DNA from 2 places in the Streptomyces monticola genome. Region 2 is predicted to be linked to the other one. Evidence: riboswitches for the same ligand, from Rfam matches in the RefSeq annotation. Region 2 holds a riboswitch; the other holds the start of a gene.

Region 1 (11,606 bases), on a different contig from region 2:
ACCTACGCCACCGTAGGTGGGGGTTGACGGCTGGTGAGATATGACACCGGTAAAGAGTCGATCAAGTAGGAATAGGCCGGACTGCCCGTATTACTCCGGCTTGGCCGACCGACCCTGCCCCCCCCCGCTGGGCGCCCGCCGGTCGCGCACATGGCGACGGCCGGAACTCCCGCAGGAATTCCGGCCGTCGCCACATCACCGTCACTCGCGCCGGACGAACGGGCGAGAGAGGTCGTACGGGTCAGAGGGAAACGCCGTGCGAGCGCAGATACGCCATCGGGTCCACGTCGGAGCCGTAACCGGGACCGGTCCGAATCTCGAAGTGCAGATGCGGTCCGGTCGAGTTACCCGTCGAACCGGACAGGCCGATCTGCTGGCCGCCGCTGACCGTCTGGCCGGTGGACACATTGAGGGACGTCATGTGGGCGTACTGCGAGTAGTGCCCGTCGGCGTGCCGGATGACGACCTCGTTGCCGTACGAGCCGCCCCAGCCGGCGGAGACGACGGTGCCTTCGCCGACGGACTTGATCGCCGTGCCGGACGGGACCGAGAAGTCGGTGCCGGTGTGATAGCCGCTGGACCACATGCCGCCGGCGGTGCGGTACGAGGTGGAGATCGCACCCTCGACCGGGGCGGTGAAGCCGTTCGCGGCGGCCGCGGGCTCGGCCTCGGCGGCGCCGCCGTCGCCGTCGGACTGCGCGGACTTCGACGGGGACGCGTCGCCGGATTCGGCCTTCTTCGGCTCGCTGTCGGGCTTGGCCTCAGCCTTGGCGGCTGCGGCGCCGACCGTCAGCTTCATTCCGGGAAGGATGTGCGCGGGGTCACCGCCCACGGCCTTCCGGTTGTCCTTGTAGAGCTGCTTCCAGCCGCCGTCGACATTCAGTTCGTCAGCGATCTTGGAAAGCGAGTCGCCCGGCACCACGGAATAGGTCTCGGCGTCGGCCTTCTCGGCGGCCTTCGAAACGGCGGCACCGGGAACGGCCGCCTTGGCGGACTGCGGAATACCCGCCGACGCGGGAACGCCGGCCGCTGCGGGGGCGGCGGCGTGGGCGCCGGTGGCACCGAGAAGCGGCAGCGCGAGCGCGGCTCCTCCGGTGCCCGCGGCGGCGAAACCACGGCTGAGCCGCTGGGTCTTGGGACGGCGGTGCTTACCCTTCGCGGGCATGACGGATTCCTCTCCGGCGCCTGCGAGGTGAGCTGTCGGGTTCGGACTGGAGATGCCCGGCCGCGTTTTCACGCGACTTCACCCCAAGCCGCTCCGGTGGACCGGATCCGGCGTCTTACCGTGGGTCCCCCGCTCCTGCCGTACACGGGTGGGTGTGCGGAAATCCGAGCGGCGGCAGGATTGGGCGTCCGCCCGGACGTCGGCGACCGTAATCGAGCGCGAAGCGAATCGACAAGCATTCAATTCCCGGGCTATTGCACGGTGATGATCCATTCCCGGAATTCCCGTCACACTCCGTACAGAATTGATCTTTACCGTTCCCTTACCCTCGGAAAATGCTCCGGCGGATCACCACGCACCGTCACGACTATGATCCCGCTCACCAAGGAAGGCGCCAGAGGCCTTTAGTCCAGGGCCAGTTACCACGAACGTCCTGAATCAGCCCTGAATCGGTCATTGAGGACAAGTCGCCTTGGCTGCCTTGACTGACCGTGCATCAGTCCGTAGCAGAGACGTCCCCCGCAGGCAATTCCAGCAGGCAGAACGATTGATTGCCCCGGGAATGCATGTCGTATCGTCGAAGCCGCGCCCGCCGACGAGTCGCGTCGGCGTCCGAATGGGAGGAGCCCCCGTGACGCAGCAGGTCCCGTCGACAGAGCCCGAGCTCGCAGGAGTGCGCAACTTCCGCGACGTGGGCGGGCTTCCGACCGTGGACGGCAGGCGGGTGCGGGCGGGCCGGCTCTTCCGCAGCGGTCACCTCGCGCACGCCACCGCGGCCGACGCCGCCTTCCTCACCACCCTCGGCCTGCACACCATCTTCGACTTCCGCAATGCCGCGGACCAGAAGCTCGAGGGCCCCGACGTCGAGCTGCCCGGCGTGCTCAATGTGAATCTGCCGCTGACCGACCCGGCCGACGGCGCCGAGTTCTGGAAGATGGTCCGCGACGGCGATCTGGAGCAGCTGCGCTCACTGCTGTCCGACGGCCGGGCCGCGAACCGGATGGTGGAGTCGTACCGCGCCATCATCACGCAGCGCACCTCCGAGCACAGCCGCGTCCTGCACGCCCTCGCCGACGACAGCGTGCCGGCCCTGATGCACTGCGCGGCCGGCAAAGACCGTGCGGGGCTGTCGATAGCGGTCACCCTGCTCGCGGTCGGCGTCGAGCGGTCCGCGATCGAGGCCGACTACCTCGAGTCCAACGCCTCGCACCGCCGCTACAAGGTGCACCGTTCGAGCACCTCGGCCGATGCCATGTCGCCCGAGGTCATGGAGCTGCTCAGCCCGCTCTTCGACGCCCGCGCCGAGTATCTGGCCGCCGCCTTCGACGCCATCGAGGAGACCTGGGGCAGTGTCGAGCGGTATGTCACCGAGGGCCTGAAGGTCACCCCCGAGGTGCGCCAGCGCCTGCGGGACAACCTGCTCGACTGAGACCGCTCCCGGCCGGCCGGGCGGGAGCGGATTCCGGGTCCCGCCCGCTACTGGTTCTGCGCGCCCAGCGTGAACAGCAGATAGACGAAGGCCGCGAAGAGATGGCCGACGGCCACGTACACGATCAGGCGGACCCACAGTCCACGGGGGAACTTCTCCTCCATGGAACGGCGGGCGGGCTGCTGCGGTTCGGGCTCGGTCATCGGTTCGGGCTCGGTCATCGCGGGTCTCCCGGGCTTGTGCCGCCGCCGAGGCACAGCGCGGTGGCCGGACTCTGCAGCAGCGTATGAACGAAGAGCAGCTCCACCCCGTGGCGGTCCGCGGCGGCGATCCGGTGCGGGGTGAGCGAGTCGAAGTGCGCGCTGTCACCGGGCGCGAGGACATGGACGGCAGCGGCCAGATGCAGCCGCAGCCGTCCCTTGAGGACATGCAGCCACTCCTCGCCGGGATGCACCCGCACGATGTCGCCCTGCGCGCCGTACGGCACCTTCACCCGCAGGGCCTGCATCCCCCGGCCCGGCGCACCCGCCTGCCGGTAGGTCCAGCCGCCCGCCTCGGACGGCTCCATCGCGTCGCCCCTGATCACCGCGTCCCGGTCGGCGACGGCCTCACCGAGGAGTTCGGAGACGGTCGTACCGTAGATACGGGCGAGAGCGAGCAGTACGGGCAGGGACGGCTGGCGCTGCCCGGTCTCCAGGCGCGAGAGGTGGGCGGGCGAGAGCCCGGCGTCACGGGCGGCGGCCTCCAGCGTGAGCGAGGCACGGCGGCGCAGTTCGCGCAGCCGGGGCGCGACCACGGCCACCGCGTCGGACGCACCCCCGGGGTCGGCAGGACTCATACCGCTGATTCAGCCAGACCCTTACCTCTGGGGCAACTTTCTTGCCCCAGAGGCAAAAGCGCTGGAGAGCCGTGACGGTCTCAGTCGTCGCGGTCCGAGTCGGGGCGGTCCGAGTCGGGCGGTCAGCGGTTGGCGACCGCCTGTTTCACCAGCGTCTTCCCGAAGTCCCACATGAGCCCGCCACCGCTGTGCGCGTCGTCCATCACCTCGGTGAAGGCCGTGACGAAGCGGTCGACTTCCTGCTCACCGATGACCAGCGGCGGAATCAGTTTGATCACTTCGAGGTGGTCGCCGGAGACCTGGGTCAGGATCCGGTGTTTCTGCAGCAGCGGTACGACGACCATCTGCGCGAACAGCCCCTTGCGGGCGACCTGCAGCGCGGCCCACCGGCTGCGCAGTTTCAGCGACTTCGGCCTGCCGAACTCGATGCCCACCATCAGGCCCCGGCCGCGGACATCGTGCAGCAGCTCATAGCGCTCGACGAGCGCGCCGAGCCGGGACTTGAGCAACTCCCCCATGAGCCGGGCGTTGGCGACGGTCTGCTCGTCCTCCATGACCGTGAGGACGGCGAGGCCCGCGGCCATGGCCTGCGCGTTGGCGCCGAAGCTCGCCGAGTGCACCAGGACCCGGTCCATGGACGAGTAGACCTTCTTGAAGATCCAGTCCTTGCCGAGCGTCGCACCCACCGGCACGTACCCGCCCGACAGGGCCTTGGCGACGCACACCAGGTCGGGCTCGACACCCTCCTCGTGCTGGTAGGCGTAGAAGTCGCCGGTGCGGCCGAGCCCGGTCTGCACCTCGTCGGCGATGAGGAGCGCCTTGTGCCGGTGCAGCAACTCCTGGGCGGCGCGCAGGAATCCGGGCGGCGCCTCGTGCACACCCTTGCCCTGGATGGGCTCCACGACGAAACCCGCGACATCCCCGCGCTTCAACTCCCGTGCCAGCGCGCCCAGATCACCCATCTCCACGGCCGTGTCCGGAAGCAGCGGGGCGAAACCGTCACGGAAACCGGCCTCGCCGTTCACCGACAACGACCCGGTGGTCAGCCCGTGGAAGGCGTGGGAGCAGTACAGGATGCGCGGCTTGCCGGTGGCGTAGCGGGCGAACTTCAGCGCCGTCTCGACGGCTTCCGTGCCGCTGTTCCCGAAGAACACCCGGTCCAGGTGCGGGCTGTGCGCGAGCAGCTTCTCGGCGAGCAGGCCCGGCAGCGGCTGGCAGTCGAAGCGGGTGAGGTCGGCGAGCGAGGCGTCGAGCACGTCGTGCAGGGCTTTGCGTACGACGGGGTGGTGCCGGCCGAGCCCCATCACCCCGAACCCGGCGAGCATGTCGAGGTAGTCGTTGCCGTCGGCGTCCCAGAAGTGGGCGCCCTCGGCCCGCTCGTAGACCTTGTCGAAGCCGATGGTGTGCAGCATCCGCGGCAGCTGGTGGTTCAGATGCCGGGCGTGCAGCTCGTAGCGCTCGGCGCCGCGCTCGGCGAGCAGCCTGCCGAGGTCGAACTCCTTGCTCCTGCCCGCACCGGCCTCTTGCTTCCTGCCCGCAGCGGCTTCTCTGTCCCTGCCCGCACCGGCCGCTTCGTGGTCCGCCGCTCTGCTCATTCGTGGTTCTCCTTAACCGCCGTTTTCGCCTCGTCGCCCGCCGGTGCCGCCTCGTCCATCCGCGCCAGCGTGGCCCCGATCCGCCCGGCGATCTCCACCGGGGTGAGGCCGAGGTCGGCGAGCACCTCACCGCGTTTCGCGTGCGCCAGGAACTGCTCGGGAATGCCGAAGGTACGCAGCGGCAGATCCACCTCGGCGTCGCGCAGCGCCTGCCCGACGGCCGAACCCACCCCGGCGGCACGGCTGTTGTCCTCCACGACCGCCACCATGCGGTGCCGCGCGGCGAGGGCGGGCAGGGCCGCGTCGACGGGCTTGACCCACCGCGGGTCGACCACGGTGCAGCCGATCCCGCGCGCCGCGAGCAGCTCGGCCGCCTGCAGACAGTCCGCGGCCATCACGCCGACCGCGACCAGGAGCACATCAGCACTGGCCCCGCGGTGCAGGACGTCCATGCCGCCGGCCCGGCCCCTGGCCTCGATGGCCGGGCCCACGCACTCCTTCGGGAACCGGATCAGGGTGGGCGCGTCCGCCACGTCGACGGCCTCGCGCAGCTGGGTCCGCAGCTGGTCGGCGTCGCGCGGTGCGGCGATTCTGAGCCCCGGAACGACCTGGAGGATCGACATGTCCCACACGCCGTTGTGCGAGGCGCCGTCGGTGCCCGTGACACCCGCGCGGTCGAGCACGAAGGTGACCCCGCACTTGTGCAGGGCGACATCCATGAGCAGCTGGTCGAAGGCGCGGTTGAGGAACGTGGCGTACACGGCGACGACCGGGTGCACACCGCCGGTGGCGAGACCGGCCGCGGACACGACCGCGTGCTGCTCGGCGATGCCGACGTCCCACACCCGCTCGGGGAAGCGCTCCGCGAACTTGGTCAGGCCCACCGGGTGCAGCATGGCCGCCGTGATGCCCACGACATCCGGCCGCTCCTCGGCGATCCGCACGATCTCGTCGCCGAACACCGAGGTCCAGGAAGGGCCGTTGGACGGCGCGAGCGGCTCGCAGGTCAACGGGTCCATCACGCCGACGGTGTGGAAGCGGTCGGCCTCGTCGGCGAGGGCGGGCTCGTAGCCGCGGCCCTTCTCGGTCAGACAGTGCACGAGGACCGGCCCGTGGAAGCGTTTGGCCCGGCGCAGCGCGGACTCGACGGCCGCGAGGTCATGGCCGTCGATCGGCCCGAGGTACTTGAGCCCCAGGTCCTCGAACATGCCCTGCGGCGCGAAGGCGTCCTTGAAGCCCTTCTTCGCACCGTGCAGCGACTCGTACAGCGGCTGCCCGATCACCGGGGTGTGCTGCAGCACGTCCTTGCCCCAGGCGAGCACCTTCTCGTAGCCGTCCGTGGTGCGCAGGGTGGCGAGGTGGTTGGCGAGGCCGCCGATGGTGGGTGCGTACGAGCGCTCGTTGTCGTTGACGACGATGATCAGTGGCCGGTCCTTGGCGGCGGCGATGTTGTTCAGCGCCTCCCAGGCCATACCGCCGGTGAGCGCGCCGTCCCCGATGACCGCGACGACATGGCCGGGACTGCCGGTCACCTGATGGGCCTTGGCGAGTCCGTCGGCCCAGCCGAGTGCGGTGGAGGCGTGGCTGTTCTCGACGATGTCGTGCTCGGACTCCTCGCGCGAGGGATACCCGGAGAGGCCGCCCTTGCCGCGCAGCTTGGAGAAGTCCTGGCGTCCGGTCAGGAGTTTGTGTACGTAGCTCTGGTGGCCGGTGTCCCACACCAGCCGGTCGACGGGCGACTCGAAGACCCGGTGCAGGGCGATGGACAGCTCCACGACACCCAGGTTCGGCCCGAGATGCCCGCCGGTGCGGGCCACGGCGTGCACAAGGAACTGGCGGATCTCCTCGGCGAGTTCGTCGAGTTCCTCCTCGGTCAGCACCTTCAGGTCGTGCGGCCCCCGAATATTCTCCAAGATCGTCATGCTTGGGCCCCCTCTCGAATGGAACGTCAACTCACGGCGCGACGGGCCGGATTCATCTGGAAGGACGACGGCGGCTCACGGTCTGCGGCTCAGGAACAGCAGCCACGGAACAGCAGCTCGGGAGCAACGGCTCGGGAACACCAGCTCGGGAGCGACGGCTCAGGACCGGCGGCTCAGGAGCAACGGATCAGGGCGCGACGGACGCCTCACCCGGCCGTCACCATCGGGGCGCCGCCGTCGACGCCGTCCTTCTCCATCTGCTCGGCGATCTTCATGGCCTCGTCGATCAGGGTCTCGACGATCTTCGACTCGGGGACGGTCTTGATGACCTCGCCCTTCACGAAGATCTGCCCCTTGCCGTTGCCCGACGCCACCCCGAGATCCGCTTCCCTGGCCTCCCCCGGCCCGTTCACGACGCAGCCCATGACGGCGACGCGCAGCGGCACCTCCATGCCTTCGAGACCTGCCGTCACCTCGTCGGCGAGCTTGTAGACATCGACCTGGGCACGGCCGCACGACGGACAGGAGACGATCTCCAGGCGGCGGCGCCGGAGCCCGAGCGACTCCAGGATCTGGATTCCGACCTTGACCTCCTCGACGGGCGGCGCGGACAGCGAGACCCGGATGGTGTCGCCGATGCCCTCGGCCAGCAACGCCCCGAAGGCCACGGCTGACTTGATCGTGCCCTGGAAGGCGGGGCCCGCCTCCGTCACGCCCAGGTGCAGCGGATGGTCACTGGCGGCGGCCAGCTGCCGGTAGGCGTTGACCATCACGACCGGGTCGTTGTGCTTGACCGAGATCTTGATGTCACGGAAGCCGTGCTCCTCGAAGAGCGAGGCCTCCCACAGCGCCGACTCGACGAGCGCCTCGGGGGTGGCCTTGCCGTACTTCTTCAGGAGGCGGGCGTCCAGGGAGCCGGCGTTGACGCCGATCCGGATCGGGGTGCGGGTCTCGGAGGCCGCCTTGGCGATCTCCTTGACCTTGTCGTCGAACTGCTTGATGTTGCCCGGGTTCACCCGGACCGCCGCACATCCGGCGTCGATGGCGGCGAACACGTACTTCGGCTGGAAGTGGATGTCGGCGATCACCGGGATCTGCGACTTGCGGGCGATCGTCGACAGCGCGTCGGCGTCGTCCTGGGTCGGGCAGGCGACCCGGACGATCTGGCAGCCGGACGCGGTGAGCTCGGCGATCTGCTGCAGCGTCGCGCCGATGTCGGAGGTGCGCGTCGTCGTCATCGACTGCACCGACACCGGCGCGTCACCACCGACCGCAACCGTCCCGACCTGGATCTGCCGCGAGCGCCGCCGCGGTGCGATCGGCCGGGGCGGCGGCCCGGGCAGTCCCAGAGAGACAGGTTCCGCGCTCATGGCGTCACCCACGGTTCCCGGAGACGGTCTCCCGCATGGCTCGCAGCGACTCCTTCAGGGACCCCATGGTGGCGAGCACCGCGGTGGGCTCGTAGCCGCAGTGCGCCATGCAGTTGGCGCAGCGGTCGTCCTTGCCGCGGCCGTACTTGTCCCAGTCGGTCTCCTCGATGAGTTCCCGGTACGTGGGCACGTAGCCGTCGCTCATCAGGTAGCAGGGCCGCTGCCAGCCGAACAGCGAGTAGTTCGGGATGGCCCAGGCGGTGCACGGGAAGTCGGCCTTGCCCTCGAGGAAGTCGAGGAACAGCGGGGAGTGGTTCAGCCGCCAGCGCCGCCGGTTGCCGCCCGCGAAGGCCTTCTTGAACAGCTCGCGGGTCTGCTCGACGCCGAGGAAGTGCTCCTGGTCGGGCGCCTTCTCGTAGGCGTACGCGGGCGAGAGCATCATCTCGTCCACCTCCAGATCGTCATTGAGGTAGTTGAGGACCTCGATGATCGTCTGCGGGGTGTCCGTATTGAAGAAGGTCGAGTTGGTGGTGACCCGGAAGCCGCGCCGCTTGGCCTCCTTGATGGCCGCGACCGCCTCGTCGAACACGCCCTCCTTGGCCACCGATTCATCGTGGCGCTCACGCATGCCGTCGATGTGCACGGCGAAGGCGAAGAACGGCGAGGGGGTGAACTTGTCGATCTTCTTGCGCAGCAGCATCGCGTTGGTGCACAGGAAGACGTACTTCTTCTTGGCCACCAACTGCCGCACGATCTCATCGATCTGAGGGTGCATCAGCGGCTCGCCGCCCGCGATGGACACCATGGGCGCCCCGGACTCGAGCACCGCGCCCACGGCCTGCGCCACCGGCATGCGCTGTTTGAGGACGCCCGCCGGATGCTGGATCTTTCCGCAGCCCTCGCATTTGAGATTGCACGCGAAGAGCGGTTCCAGCTCCACGATCAACGGGAACTTGTCCCGCTTGCGGATCTTCTGTTCAGCGAGATACGTGGCAACTTTGATGGACTGACGAAGCGGCATGGCCATAACTCGGCTCACCTCCTGGGGAGCAGCAAAGAACGGTGCCATTCATAGAAAGCGGGTAGTACCGCACGAAGAACGCGGAAAGCAGATATTCCACCGCGCACCGTGCCGATACGGACGAGTTCATGCTCGGGAGCGTCCACGACCACCCGGACGGCCGCAACCGGACGCGGCCCGGTCCGCACCGCCTCCCGCAGCGTGACGGCGGACTCCATGTCGACGGCGATGGCACCATCGGCGAGCAGTGCGGCCCGCTCGTGACCGCGTACGACATGGTCGGAGCCGGTCATCGGCCCCGTGTGCACGGTGTGCCCGGGGACGGCGGCGGCCAGTTCCTTCACCAGCAGCTCGGTGCCTTCGCAGGCGGTGCTGCCCTGTCCGTCGCCGGCCCGGTCGGCGACCACTAGGTCACCGGGGTGCATGCCGCGGGCCAGGCCCGCGCAGAACCCGGTGGCGATCACCGCCGCGTCCCGGTGGGCCGGGGCCGCGAGCGCGCGCGTGACGGCACGCTCGGCGGCCTCGGGTCCCATGCCGGTACGCAGGACGGTGACCGGGCCGCCGGCGCCGCCGCGCTCGCCGGTGCGCAGGGCCAGTGCCTCGATACGCAGCGCACAGGCGATGAGCAGCGGCGGAGCGGACTCCTCGGTGGCGCCGGTCATCAATCCGCCCCGGGGGCGGTCCCGTGGCCGGTGCCGTGGACGTAACGGCCGAGCGCGGTCAGCGGGAAGACCTGCCGGTACAAGTGGTAGTTGATGGAGAAGTCCCAGGGGAAGCCGGTGCCGGTGAAGTACGGCTCGTCCCAGGACCCGTCGGCGTTCTGTGTCTCGGCGAGCCAGGCGACGCCCCGCTCCACGGTCTTGGAGTCGTGCTCCCCGGCGGCGAGCAGCGCCATCAGGGCCCACGCGGTCTGTGACGCGGTGGACTCGCCGCGCGCCACCCACCGCTTGTCGACGTAGGAGCGCAGATCCTCGCCCCAGCCGCCGTCGTCGTTCTGCACCGACTCCAGCCAGGTCACCGCGCGCCGGATCGCCGGGTGCGCGGCGGGCAGGCCTGCCGCCGTCAGGGCGGGCACCACGGACCCGGTGCCGTACAGGTAGTTGACGCCCCAGCGGCCGAACCAGGAGCCGTCCGCCTCCTGTTCGGCGAGCAGCCACTCGATACCGCGCCGTGCGCCCGGGTGGTCCGCCTTGCCCTCGTACGCCAGCATCTCCACCACATGCGCGGTGACGTCGGCGGACGGCGGGTCGATGACCTCGCCGAAGTCGCAGAACGGCAGCCGGTTGGGGAAGGGGCTGGTGTTGTCGACGTCGAAGGCGCCCCAGGCGCCGTTCTTCGACTGCATCCCGAGGTTCCAGGTGACGCCACGGCGGATCGCGTCGTCGACCCTGGCCGGCTCGGGATGCTTGACCCGGCGCAGCGCGAGGGCGACCTCGGCGGTGTCGTCGATATCGGGGTAGTTGTCGTTGTGGAACTCGAACGCCCACCCGCCCGGCGGCAGTTGGGGCCGACGCACCGACCAGTCGCCGGGCCGGGTGATCTGCTCGGCGAGCATCCAGTCGGCGGCCTTGACCAGGCGCGGGTCGTCGGCGGGCACACCCGCGTCGGCGAGGGCGATGGTGGCCAGACAGGTGTCCCACACCGGCGACTGGCAGGCCTCGATCATCCGCGCCCCGTCCTCGCGCCACACCGCGAACCGGTCGAGCGAGGCGAGCCCTTCGCGCAGCACCGGGTGGTCGAGGTCGTAGCCGAGCAGATGCAGGGCGATCACCGAGTAGACGGCCGGGGGCTGGATACCGCCCCAGCAGCCGTCGTTCTCCTGCCGCTCGATGATCCAGCGGGCGGCGGAGCGCATCGCCATCTTCCGCAGACCGGGCACGGCGACCTTGTGGTACGCGTGCAGCGCCTTGTCGAGCCGCTGGAACACACCGTCCCAACTGGCCACCGGAGCAAGTGGCTTGAAGGGTTTTGGGTCACGGGCGTTCGCGTGCAGCTCGTCCAGGGCGAACGGCGCGGGCCGCACCGGGCGCTTCGCGGAGACGACGGTGAGCGGCACGATGGTCTGCCGCGCCCAGCACCCGAAGTCGTAGATGTTGAGCGGGAACCACTTCGGGAAGTAGATGAGTTCCGGCGGAAGTTCGGGCAGGTCGTCCCACTTCCACCAGCCGAACAGCGCGAGCCAGATCCGGGTGAACACACGGCTCTCGGCGATACCGCCGTGGGCCCGGATCCACGCGGAGGCCTTCGCCATGTGCTCCGCGTCCGG
Region 2 (11,606 bases):
CGGCAATGTGCGCTCCGCCGAGCGCGCCCTCGCCCGGGTCGGCGCCGACGTCGAGATAACCCGTGACTTCGACGAGGCCCTGAACGCCGACGGGCTCCTCGTGCCGGGCGTCGGCGCGTTCTCCGCCTGTATGAAGGGCCTGAAGGAGGCGCGCGGCGACTGGGTCGTGGGCCGCAGGCTGTCCGGCGGACGGCCCGTCATGGGGATCTGCGTCGGCATGCAGATCCTGTTCGAGCGCGGCATCGAGCACGGCGTCGAGTCCGAAGGCCTGGACGAGTGGCCCGGCACCGTCGGCCCTCTCAAGGCGGACGTCGTACCGCACATGGGCTGGAACACCGTCGACGCCCCGGCGGGCTCCGAGCTCTTCAAGGGCCTGGACGCGGACCAGCGTTACTACTTCGTGCACTCCTACGCCGTACACGACTGGACCCTCGAAGTCGCCAACCCGGCGATGCGCGCCCCGCTCGTCACCTGGGCGACGCACGGCGAGCCGTTCGTGGCCGCCGTGGAGAACGGCGCGCTGTGGGCCACGCAGTTCCACCCCGAGAAGTCCGGCGACGCCGGCGCGCAGCTGCTGAAGAACTGGATCGGAACCCTGTAATGGCTGTCAATTCGGAGAAGCTCGAACTCCTCCCCGCCGTCGACGTCCGCGACGGCCAGGCGGTCCGTCTGGTGCACGGCGAGTCCGGCACCGAGACCTCCTACGGCTCCCCGCTGGAGGCGGCCCTCTCCTGGCAGCGCTCCGGCGCCGAGTGGCTGCACCTGGTCGACCTCGACGCCGCGTTCGGCACCGGCGACAACCGTGACCTGATCGCCGAGGTGACCAAGGCCATGGACATCAAGGTGGAGCTGTCCGGCGGCATCCGCGACGACGCCTCGCTCGCCGCCGCCCTCGCCACCGGCTGCACCCGCGTGAACCTCGGCACGGCCGCCCTGGAGTCCCCGGACTGGGTCGCCAAGGTCATCGCCGAGCACGGCGACAAGATCGCGGTCGGTCTCGATGTCCGCGGTACGACGCTGCGCGGCCGCGGCTGGACCCGTGACGGCGGCGACCTCTACGAGACCCTGGAGCGCCTCAACTCCGAGGGCTGCGCCCGCTATGTCGTCACCGACATCGCCAAGGACGGCACCCTGCAGGGCCCCAACCTGGAGCTCCTGAAGAACGTCTGCGCGGCCACGGACCGCCCGGTCGTCGCCTCCGGTGGCGTCTCGTCCCTGGACGACCTGCGGGCCATCGCCGAGCTCGTGCCGCTGGGTGTCGAGGGCTCGATCGTCGGCAAGGCGCTGTACGCGAAGGCGTTCACCCTGGAAGAGGCCCTGGAGGCTGTGGCGTCATGACGTCCGATGCCGTACGGCGGGTGCAGAGCGGAAGCCCCTGGGAAGAGACCTTTGGTTTCGCACGCGCCGTCGCGGCGGGCGACCGGGTCGTGGTCGGCGGCACCACGGCCTTCCGTGGCGATGTCCTGTACGGCGAGGGCGACCCCTATGAGCAGGCCAGGGCTGCCTTCGCCAACGGCCTTGAGGCACTGGGCGAGTTCGGGCTCGACGCCGCCTCAGTGATCCGCACCCGGATGTATCTGACCCACGCCCGCGACATAGACGAGGTGGGCCGGGCGCACAAGGAGTTCTTCGACTCCGTACGCCCGGTCACGACCCTGGTGATCGTGTCCGGCTTCGTCGACCCGCGCATCCTGGTCGAAGTAGAGCTAGAAGCATTCAGAGAAGTGACAGAAGTAGTCGGAGGAGCCTGAAGTGACCCTGGCGGTCCGAGTCATCCCCTGCCTGGACGTGGACAACGGCCGGGTCGTCAAGGGCGTCAACTTCCAGAACCTGCGCGACGCGGGCGACCCCGTCGAGATGGCCAAGGTGTACGACGCCGAGGGCGCCGACGAGCTGACCTTCCTGGACATCACCGCCTCGTCGGGCAACCGCGAGACGACGTACGACGTGGTGCGCCGCACCGCCGAGCAGGTCTTCATCCCATTGACCGTGGGCGGCGGCGTGCGCACGGCCGAGGATGTCGACCGGCTCCTTCGCGCGGGCGCCGACAAGGTCGGCGTGAACACCGCGGCCATCACCCGGCCCGAACTGATCCGGGAGATCGCCGAGCGCTTCGGCCGCCAGGTCCTGGTGCTCTCGGTGGACGCCCGCCGTACCCCGTCGGGGTCCTTCGAGGTCACCACCCACGGCGGCCGTAAGTCCGCGGGCATCGACGCGGTCGAATGGGCGCACCGGGCGGCCGAGTTGGGCGCCGGCGAGATCCTGCTGAACTCGATGGACGCCGACGGCACGAAGGACGGCTACGACATCGAGATGATCGAGGCGGTACGCAAGCACGTCACCGTCCCCGTCATCGCCTCCGGCGGCGCCGGCAGGCTCGCCGACTTCCCGCCGGCCGTCGCCGCCGGCGCGGACGCGGTGCTCGCGGCCTCCGTCTTCCACTTCGGCGATCTGCGGATCGGCCAGGTGAAGGAGGAGCTGCGGGGTGCGGGATATCCCGTGCGGTGACGTGCGATTGCTCGCGAGGTGTCCCGTGCGGTGATGTGCGATGCCGCGAACTTGCTCGCGGTTGTCCGCAATTGAGGGCACTGTTGAAGGAACAACGGCGAAATCTGATCGCTGGTGGATCAACGGCCGGGTTAGCGTAAGGGGATAAACCCAAAGAGGGGGGTTACCCATGCCTGCCGGCTCCATCATCGATCTGCTGCAGCTCAGTCCGGACTTCGCCAGCGATCCCTATCCCGTGTACGCGAAGCTGCGCGCACAGGCACCGGTCCACCACGTCCGCTCCCCGGAGGGCCTGGAGATATACCTCGTGCTCGGGCACGAGGCCTGCCGGGCCGCGTTCACCGACCCGCGGCTCAGCCGGGACTGGCGCAACTCGGGCAACATACGCCAGATCATCAACACCGACGCGGACGACCCGAATCTCGCGCACATGCTGATGTCCGACCCGCCGGACCACACCCGGCTTCGGCGGCTCGTGGCACGGGAGTTCACACCGCGCCGGATCGAGAGTCTCGTCCCGCGCGTCCAGGAGATCACCGACGGGCTCATCGACGAGATGACGGAGAACGGTGCCCGCACCGCCGACCTCGTGACCGCCTTCGCCTTCCCGCTGCCGATGACCGTCATCTGCGAACTCCTCGGCGTGCCCGAGCTGGACCGCGAGGCGTTCCGCCGCTGGTCCAACGAGATGGTGGCCAGGACCAGTCCGGAGGCCGAGGGCGCCGCGTACGCGGAACTCGGGGCGTATCTGCCGAAGCTGATCGCGGCCAAACGCGCCGAGCCGGGCGACGACCTGCTCAGCGCGCTGATCCACACCGTCGACGAGGAGGGCGACCGGCTCTCGCCCGCCGAGGTGGTCGGCATGTGCAATCTGCTGCTCATCGCCGGGCACGAGACCACGGTCAACCTGATCGTCAACGGCATGCGGGCGCTCTTCGCGCATCCGGACCAACTGGAGCTGCTGCGCTCCGACTTGAGCCTGATCGACGGCGCGGTCGAGGAGATGCTGCGCTACGACGGGCCGGTGTCCTCCTCCACCGAGCGCCTCGCCCTGGAGGACGTCGAGCTGGGCGGTGTGGTGATCCCGGCGGGCTCCACGGTGCGGATGGTCCTCGCGGACGCCGACCGTGACGGCGCGCGGTTCGAGGAGCCCGACCGTTTCGACATCCGCAGGGACGCCCGCGGCCATATCGCCTTCGGGCACGGTCTGCACTTCTGCCTGGGCGCGCCGCTGGCCCGCCAGGAGGGCAGGATCGCGATCCGCACGCTCCTGGAGCGCTGCCCGGACATCGCCCAGGACGTCGACGCCGCCGCCCTGGACTGGGTGCCCGGCCTGCTGATCAGGGGTGTACGGAAGCTGCCTGTGCGCTGGTGAACCCGGCCGCCGCCGCCCCCGTGCGGCACCCGCGCCCGTGCGGGCCAACTGACCCTCGGATCAAATCAGTTGAACCCCGTATGGGCGTGGCGCGATCATCCGCTCGTGACAGACGCTGACATGACCACCGCCGGTGCGGCGGCCCCGGCTCGGCAGAGCCTCTCGAAACCCGCCCACCGCGACGGCAACGTCCTGCGCTGGCTGATCGCCTATGCCGCCTCCGTCATGGGGGACAGCTGCTACTTCCTGGCGCTCGGCTGGGCCGCGGCACAGATCGCGGGCCCCGCGCAGGTCGGCATGGTGATGGCGGTCGGTGCGGTGCCGCGGGCGGTCCTCATGCTCGCCGGTGGCGTGGTCGCCGACCGGTTCGACCCGCGCCGTGTCGTCATCGGCTCCGACGCCGCCCGTGCCCTGGTGATCCTCGGGGTCGCCGGGGCCCTGTGGCTGAGCCGGCCGGGGCTCTGGCTCCTGGTCGCGGTCGCCCTGGTATTCGGCGTCGTGGACGCCCTGTTCATGCCCGCCGTGGGCGCGCTCGCCCCCCGGCTCACCGGCCCCGACCAGTTCGTACGGGTGCAGGGGCTGCGGATGATCGTGACCCGGGCCGGGACCACGGCGGGGGCGCCGCTCGCCGGGTTCGCGATGGCGTACGGGCGCAGCGCGGCGGCGTTCGCGGTCGCGGGCACGCTGTTCCTTGCCTCGCTCGCACTCCTGTGGACCGTACGGGTCGGAGCGCTGCCGCCGGACGACGTACCGGCCGAACGCACCACGCCCTGGCGGGACTTGACCGACGGACTCGGCTATATCCGGCGCCACCGGATCGTGGGGCCGCTGGTGCTCTCCGGCGCCATGAGCCAGCTCGGCATCGTGCCGCCGCTGCAGGTCGGCGCGGTGCTCCTCGCCGAGGAACGCGGCTGGGACATGGCGGGGATCGGCTGGATCCTGGCCGCGTTCGGGATCGGCGCGGGGGCCGGGGCGCTCGCGCTGACGGTGCGCGGCCGGTTCCGGCGCGCGGGTGCCGCGCAGAACGTGCTGCTCGTTGTCGCGTCGGCGGCGATCGGCGCCATCGGGGTACTGCCGACGGTGCCGGGCGCCGCGGCGGTGGCGCTGGGCGCGGGGCTGCTCAGCGGGGTGTGCGGAGGGCTCGCGGCCGCGCTGATCCAGACGAACACCGCGGCCGCGTACCAGGGGCGGGTGGCCGCGGTGATGGCCCTCACCTTCGTGGGCATCGCTCCGCTGGCCTTCCCGCTGTTCGGCCTCGCCGCCGAGGCGGTGGGCGTGGGCCCGATGTTCCTCGTCGGGGGCGCGGTCAGCGCGTGCGGCGCGATCGTCGGCGTGCTGTCCCCCGAACTGCGGCGGGCGTCGCTGCCGGGGGCCGGCGGGGCCGGTGGGGCTGACAGGGCAGGTGGAGCCGGTGGGGCCGAGAGGTCCAACCCGGGGCGCACCGGCGGCGGTTGAGCGGAGGCCGGTGATTCTGCCGATGTGCGCGGAGCCGGCCCGGCTGGAGAGTGACGGCCGTCAGTCACAGCGGAGGAGTTCCGCAGGTCCTGTCCTGCCCCTGGTCCGCCGGGGGCGATGAGCCGCCGGGCCCGCGCGACTTCGCCGTTCCCCCCAGCGAGAGGAACCCTTCGTCGTGCAGCAGATCAGCAGCGACAAACCCGGCGCCCCCGTGCGGCGGCGGGCCCGGCGAGTGAAGGGCCGCCTGGTGCGGGCCGGACTCGCGATGCTCCTGGCCACCGGAGCCCTGGCGACCTCGCAGGCGTTCGGCGCCGAGACCGAGGAGACCCCCGCCGCAGCCGCGGAGAACCCCTACGAGCGCGGTCCTGACCCCACACCGTCCAGCATCGAGGCCGTGCGCGGGCACTACTCCGTCTCCCAGACCAGCGTGTCGTCCCTGAGCGTCAGCGGGTTCGGCGGCGGCACCGTGTACTACCCGACGTCCACCGCGGACGGCACCTTCGGCGCGGTCGCGATCTCGCCCGGCTACACGGCCACCCAGTCGTCCATATCCTGGCTCGGCCCCCGCCTCGCCTCGCAGGGCTTCGTCGTCTTCACCATCGACACCCTCACCACGCTCGACCAGCCCGACAGCCGTGGCCGCCAACTCCTCTTGGCCCTGGACTACTTGACCCAGCGCAGCTCCGTACGCGGCCGTATCGACAGCACCAGGCTCGGCGTCATGGGGCACTCGATGGGCGGCGGCGGCACCCTGGAGGCCGCGAAGTCCCGGCCGTCGCTGCAGGCGGCGATCCCGCTCACCGGCTGGAACATCGACAAGAGCTGGCCCGAGATCAAGACGCCCACCCTGATCGTCGGGGCCGACGGCGACTCGATAGCGCCCGTCTCCTCGCACTCCGAGCCGTTCTACAGCAGCCTGCCGAGCACCCTCGACCGGGCCTACCTGGAGCTCAACAACGCGAGCCACTTCACGCCGAACACGTCCAACACCACCATCGCGAAGTACAGCATTTCCTGGCTGAAGCGGTTCATCGACAACGACACCCGCTACGAGCAGTTCCTCTGCCCGCTGCCGCGTCCCAGCACGACCATCGAGGAGTACCGGGGCAACTGCCCGCACTCCGGCTGAGCATGCTGCCGGCACACCGGCGGCGGTAAGTGGTGGCGGTCGCGTGACAGCGGCCGCCACCACGGCGTTGTGCCCGGACACAGGGTTGTCCGGGAGGGGTTGGGGTGCTGCCCAATCAAGGGGCACGCCAGTATTTACGCGGCAGTAACGTGACGGGCGTGACCGGAATCAGCACCGTCAGAAACCCTCTGCGGATATACGGCCGGAGCGCTGAACTCACGGCCTGTGCCGCCCTCTCGGACCGGCTGCGGGCGGGCCGCGCGGGCGCCCTGCTGCTGGTCGCGGCCCCGGGCCTTGGGCGTACGACGCTGCTGCGCCGCCTTGCCGGGGAGTTCGGGGGCGGGGAGCACGAGGGCGAGCGGGGTGCGAGCAACCGCGGCGCGGCCGTATACGTACCGCCTCCGTCCGTACCGCCTCCGTCCGTGACGTCCCCGTCCGTGACGTCCTCGTCCGTGACGTCCTCGTCCGTGACGTCCTCGTCCGTGACGTCCTCGTCCGTGACGTCCTCGTCCGTGACGTCCCCGTCCGTGACGCCCCCGCCTGCGACGCCCACGGCCTCCACCCGTCCTGGGGCCTCCAGCGGTCCTGAGGCCCTCATTGCTCCTGAGGTCCTCACCGCTCCCGCGGCCGTCGCCGCGCTGCTGCGCGCCGAGCCCGAACCCGGCGTACTGCGCGGGGAGTTGGAGCGGCTTGCCGGTCACCGGCCGCTGCTGCTGTGCGTGGACGATCTGCACCTGTGGGAACCCGCGCCGAGAGCCGCCCTCTGCGAGCTGGCCCGTGCCCTCGCGGCCGCCGCGGCACCCGCCCGGCGCGCACCCGTCGGCCTGCTGCTCTCGGTGGCCGCACACCGGTCCGGCGACGCCCTGCTCTCCGGGCTTCCCAGGGTCCAGCTCGGACCGCTGCCGGGCGAGGCCGCGGACGAACTGCTCGGCCGGCTCACGGCGGGGCGGCGGCTCGACCCGCTCGCGCGCGCGGAAGTGCTGGCGGCGGCCGACGGAAACCCGTCGCTCTTACGGGAGTTGGCCGGCCGGCTGACCTCGCGGCAGCTGGCCGGCGGGGCGCCCCTTCCCCGGTCGCTCCGGGACGGGGCGGCGCTGCTGCGGGCCTGCGCCGTACGGCCCGCTGGCCTGTCCGCCGACACCTGCGCCCTGCTGCTGCTCGCGGCCGCCGGGTACGAGGCCGATCCCACGGCCCACGACGGCGCCGGCACCCGGACCGCGCCGCTGCTGCGCGCGGCCGCCGCGGCCGGTTTCGGCCCCGACGCCCTGGAACCCGCCGAGAGCGCCGGGCTCGTCCACCGCACGCCCGACCGGGTGCGGTGCGACGCCGCCCTGCGCCGCGCCGTGTACGACGGGGTGCCGGCGGCCGGGCGCAGGGCCGCGCACCGGCTGCTCGCCTCGGTCGCCACGGGGGAGCGGGAGCGACTGCCGCACCTTGTGCACCGGGCGCTCGCCGCGGTCGGCCCGGATGCCGCGCTCGCCGTCGCCCTTGCGGCCGCCGCCCGCGCTCCCGGCCTCGGCGTCGCCCACAGTGAACGCGCCTTCGCCTTCGCCCGCGCCGCCGCGTTGACGGAGCAGCAGGAGGCCCGCGCCCTGCGGCTGTGCGAGGCCGCCGACCACGCCCGCCGCGCGGGTCGCCCGGCCCTGGCGGCCGAACTGCTCGGTTCCGTACGGGCGTTGCCGGTGCCCGACGCCGCGCGCGGCCGGGCCGAACTCGTCCACGGGCTCCTGGCCCTGCGCGGCGGGCCCGTCGCCGACGCCCGCGAATCGCTGCTGCTCGCCGCCCGGCTCCTTGCCCCGCACGACCCGGAGCGCGCGGTACGGGCCCGGCTCGCCGCCGCGGAGGCCTCCTGGGCGATGGGGGACACGACGGCGTACCGGGAGGCGCTGGGAGAGTGCGGGGGCGTGATCGAGGGTGTGGCCGTGGGGCCCGGACCTGCCCGCGCCGTCGACGCGCGTGCCGCCTTCCAGACGGGCATGGCGGCCGTACTCGACTCCTCCGAGACGTCCTCCCCGGCGTCCTTCGCGGCCGGCCTCGCCTCCCTGCGCCGCGTCGTCGAACTGGGCGGAGACGGGGGCGAGACGGCTGGGGGCGGAGGCGATAGGGCCGGGGGCGGAGGCGTGCCTGAGGACCCGGAAGAACCGGAAGAACCGGAAGAACCGGAAGAATTGGAAGAACCGGAAGGCCCGGAAGGCCCGGAAGGCCCGGAAGACCCGGAAGACCCGGAGTGGCTGTTGCGCGCCGGCGTCGCTGCCCTGGTACTCGGGGATCTCGCCGCCGCCTGCCGCCTCGGGAGCAGGGCCCTGGCCGTCGCCCGCGCCCATGGACTCGACGCCGTACTGCCGCGTGCCCTTGAACAACTGGCCTACGGGGAACTGCGCGCCGGCCGGCATGCGAGCGCCCGTGCGCACGCGGAGGAGGGGCTGCGGATCGCCCGCAGGATCGGGCAGTGCAATGTCCTCGCCCACCAGCAAGCCATCCTCGCGCTCGTCGCCTCCCTCGACGGCGACGCGGCGACGGTCGCCGAACTGGCGGGCGCCGCGGCCGCGACCGCCGCCCGGCACGGGCTCGCGCAGGCGGAGACGCTGGCCCAGTGGGCGCTCGCCCGCGCCGATCTGGCCCAGGGCCGGGCCCTCGAAGCGGCCGCACGGCTCGGCCCGCTGGTCGCGCCGGGGCCGCGGCGCGGGCACTTCGCGGTCCGGATGCTCGCCGTACCGTGCTACGTCGAGGCGTCGGTCCTGGCCGGCGAGGGCGCGGCGGCCGGTTCGTCGGTGGCCGAGTTCGCGCTCTGGGCAGGACTCGGCCACGACCCCCAGGCCCCGTCCCAACTCGCCCGCTGTCAGGCCCTGTTGACCACCGACGATATACCGGCGGCCGACGCGCGCTACGACGAGGCGCTGGCCCTGCACGAGTCGGCGGGCGGCGACTTCGAGCGGGCGCGCACGTCTCTGCTGTACGGCAAGTGGCTGCGGCGTACCCGCAGGCCGGGCAAGGCCCGCGGCCGGCTCCGGGACGCGCTGGTCGCCTTCGAGCGGTGCGGCGCCGCCGTATGGGCCGCGCAGACGGCGGCCGAGCTGCGCGCCACCGGTGAGGCCACGGGTGAACCGGCGCGGCAGGCAACCCCGGACCGGCTCGCGCGTCTGACGCCGCAACAGCTGCGGATCGCCCGCCAGGTGGCGGAGGGAGCCACCAACAGGGAGGTGGCGCGGCGGCTCTCCGTGAGCCCGCGCACGGTCGACCACCATCTGCGCAATGTCTTCTCCGTGCTCGGTGTGCGCTCCCGCGTGGAACTGTCCCGTCTGGTGGGCCGAGTTGACCGCGTGGATCGTGTCGACCGTGGCGAGCGCGTGGGGCTCGCGGACGAACCGGCTGTGCGGCCATGAAGCGCCGATTGGCGATGAACGCGACGGAGCCGATGAACGCGACAGAGCCGATGAACGCGACAGAGCCGATGAACGCGACGGACCCGATGACCGCGACGGACCCGACAGGTCCGCGCAGGTCGGGGCAACACGTGTGTGCGGCCCGCGACTTCACCCCGTATTTGTCGTGCTCCTGTCGTGAAGCTCTTGTGTGGAACCACCCATTCCCCCTAGCGTGCAGGGCGTTCGACACTCGAACGCCGTGCCGCCGGACGCCGAGTCCTGCCCCTGGTGTGCACGGACCCACGGCTGAACCCCACCGGGCAGGAGCGGGGGACCCACCTTCGCCGGCCGGTTCCGCAGTCCGGACGGCGTGGCCCGCAAGGGCCTTGGGGTGAAGCCGCCACCGTGCGGCCGGGCAGACTCCGAGCCCGAACCCGACAGCTCACCTCGCAGGCGTCTGGAGTAGGAGCATCGATGACGGCTGCCAACGCGAAGGCGCCTGCCCGCCACCGCGCCGCAAGACCCCGCAGCGCCCCTCGCCGCCTGGCGACCAAGGTCACCTTCACCGGGGCGGTGCTCGCCCTCCCGGTCGTCGCCGCGGGGACCGCGACCGCCCTCGAGGGCGACAGCACGTACACCGTCGAAGCCGGCGACACGCTTTCCGCCATAGCCGAGGAGCAGGGCGTGGAGGGAGGCTGGCGACAGCTGTACGAGGACAACAAGTCCGTGATCGGGGACGACCCGAATCTGCTGCAGGTCGGCGACGAACTGCAGCTCGCCTCCGACCGGGCCGTGCTGCCGGTCGAGGACGGCACGAAGACCGCGGGCTTCGAGGCCAGCGGCGAGCAGTGGTCCAACGGCCACACCGGGCAGGACTTCGCGGTGCCGGTCGGCACCACGGTCAAGGCGGCCCTTGAGGGCACGGTCGTCTCGGCCGGCTGGGACGACTCCTTCGGCTACGAGATCGTCGTCAAGCACGCCGACGGCGAGTACACGCACTACGCGCACCTGTCGCAGATCGATGTCTCCGACGGCGAGTCGGTGGGCACCGGCGACCGGCTCGGCGCCTCGGGCGCGACCGGCAATGTCACCGGCCCTCATCTGCACTTCGAGGTGCGTACGACACCCGAGTACGGCTCAGCGGTCGACCCGGCCGACTGGCTGCGCGGCCACGGCGTGCAGATCTGACCCGGCCGCGGCGGTGCCCGCGCCACCCCCACGGTGCGGGCCCCGCCGCCCCCGGCCCCGGGCCGGTCGAGGTCCGGCGGCCGGGCTCAAGCGCCGAGAGCGCCGACCTCGGCGACGAGCCCGGCCGTCTCCGGCACCGCGATTCCGTGCCGGGCCGCCGCCCGCAGCAGCGCGCCGCCGATCGCGTCGACCTCAAGGGGCCGCCCCGCCTCGGCGTCCCGCTGCATCGAGGAGCGCGTCGCAGCCGGAGCGGCGTCGACGAACGCCAGGAGCGCCTCGGTGTCCACGGGGGCACCCTCGGCGGCGGCCACCTTGTCGATCTCGCCGATCACCGTGAGCATCCGCTGCCGGTGCTCCGTGCGTACGCCGCCGACCGGCACTCCGTACCGCGTGGTGAGCAGCGCGATCGGCAGCAGGAACGACAGCTTCCCCCACAGCATCGCGGTCTCGTCGTCGCGGACGCGCACCGTGAGACCGGTGGCGCCGAGCACCTCCGCAAGGGCCGCCACGCGCGCGTGCGGCGCGGTGGCGCTGCCCACCTCGACCAGGGCGCCGAGTCCGCCGTGCTCGATCACCCCGGGCGCGA

The links. A riboswitch is a leader RNA that binds a small molecule or an ion and turns the genes downstream of it on or off. The one in region 2 is predicted to bind cyclic di-AMP.
Region 1: another riboswitch for cyclic di-AMP. It lies ahead of ACFQVC_RS05180 (M23 family metallopeptidase); the one in region 2 lies ahead of ACFQVC_RS33905 (M23 family metallopeptidase).

What each region holds. Positions count from the first base shown of each region.
Region 1 covers NZ_JBHTCF010000001.1:1,245,067-1,256,672, reverse strand. The annotation lists gene ACFQVC_RS05180 (M23 family metallopeptidase) at 242-1,165, opposite strand; cyclic di-AMP (ydaO/yuaA leader) riboswitch at 1,170-1,330, opposite strand; gene ACFQVC_RS05175 (tyrosine-protein phosphatase) at 1,797-2,594, shown strand; gene ACFQVC_RS05170 (DUF6126 family protein) at 2,642-2,815, opposite strand; gene ACFQVC_RS05165 (helix-turn-helix domain-containing protein) at 2,812-3,432, opposite strand; gene ACFQVC_RS05160 (aspartate aminotransferase family protein) at 3,555-5,027, opposite strand; gene dxs (1-deoxy-D-xylulose-5-phosphate synthase) at 5,024-6,949, opposite strand; gene ispG (flavodoxin-dependent (E)-4-hydroxy-3-methylbut-2-enyl-diphosphate synthase) at 7,156-8,319, opposite strand; gene hpnH (adenosyl-hopene transferase HpnH) at 8,324-9,346, opposite strand; gene ACFQVC_RS05140 (phosphorylase family protein) at 9,355-10,002, opposite strand; gene shc (squalene--hopene cyclase) at 10,002-11,606, opposite strand, start outside.
Region 2 covers NZ_JBHTCF010000019.1:182,371-193,976, forward strand. The annotation lists gene hisH (imidazole glycerol phosphate synthase subunit HisH) at 1-601, shown strand, start outside; gene priA (bifunctional 1-(5-phosphoribosyl)-5-((5-phosphoribosylamino)methylideneamino)imidazole-4-carboxamide isomerase/phosphoribosylanthranilate isomerase PriA) at 601-1,338, shown strand; gene ACFQVC_RS33875 (RidA family protein) at 1,335-1,751, shown strand; gene hisF (imidazole glycerol phosphate synthase subunit HisF) at 1,753-2,508, shown strand; gene ACFQVC_RS33885 (cytochrome P450 family protein) at 2,678-3,883, shown strand; gene ACFQVC_RS33890 (MFS transporter) at 4,004-5,338, shown strand; gene bdeA (bis(hydroxyethyl) terephthalate hydrolase) at 5,550-6,467, shown strand; gene ACFQVC_RS33900 (LuxR C-terminal-related transcriptional regulator) at 6,626-9,850, shown strand; cyclic di-AMP (ydaO/yuaA leader) riboswitch at 10,127-10,303, shown strand; gene ACFQVC_RS33905 (M23 family metallopeptidase) at 10,307-11,020, shown strand; gene ACFQVC_RS33910 (ketopantoate reductase family protein) at 11,107-11,606, opposite strand, start outside.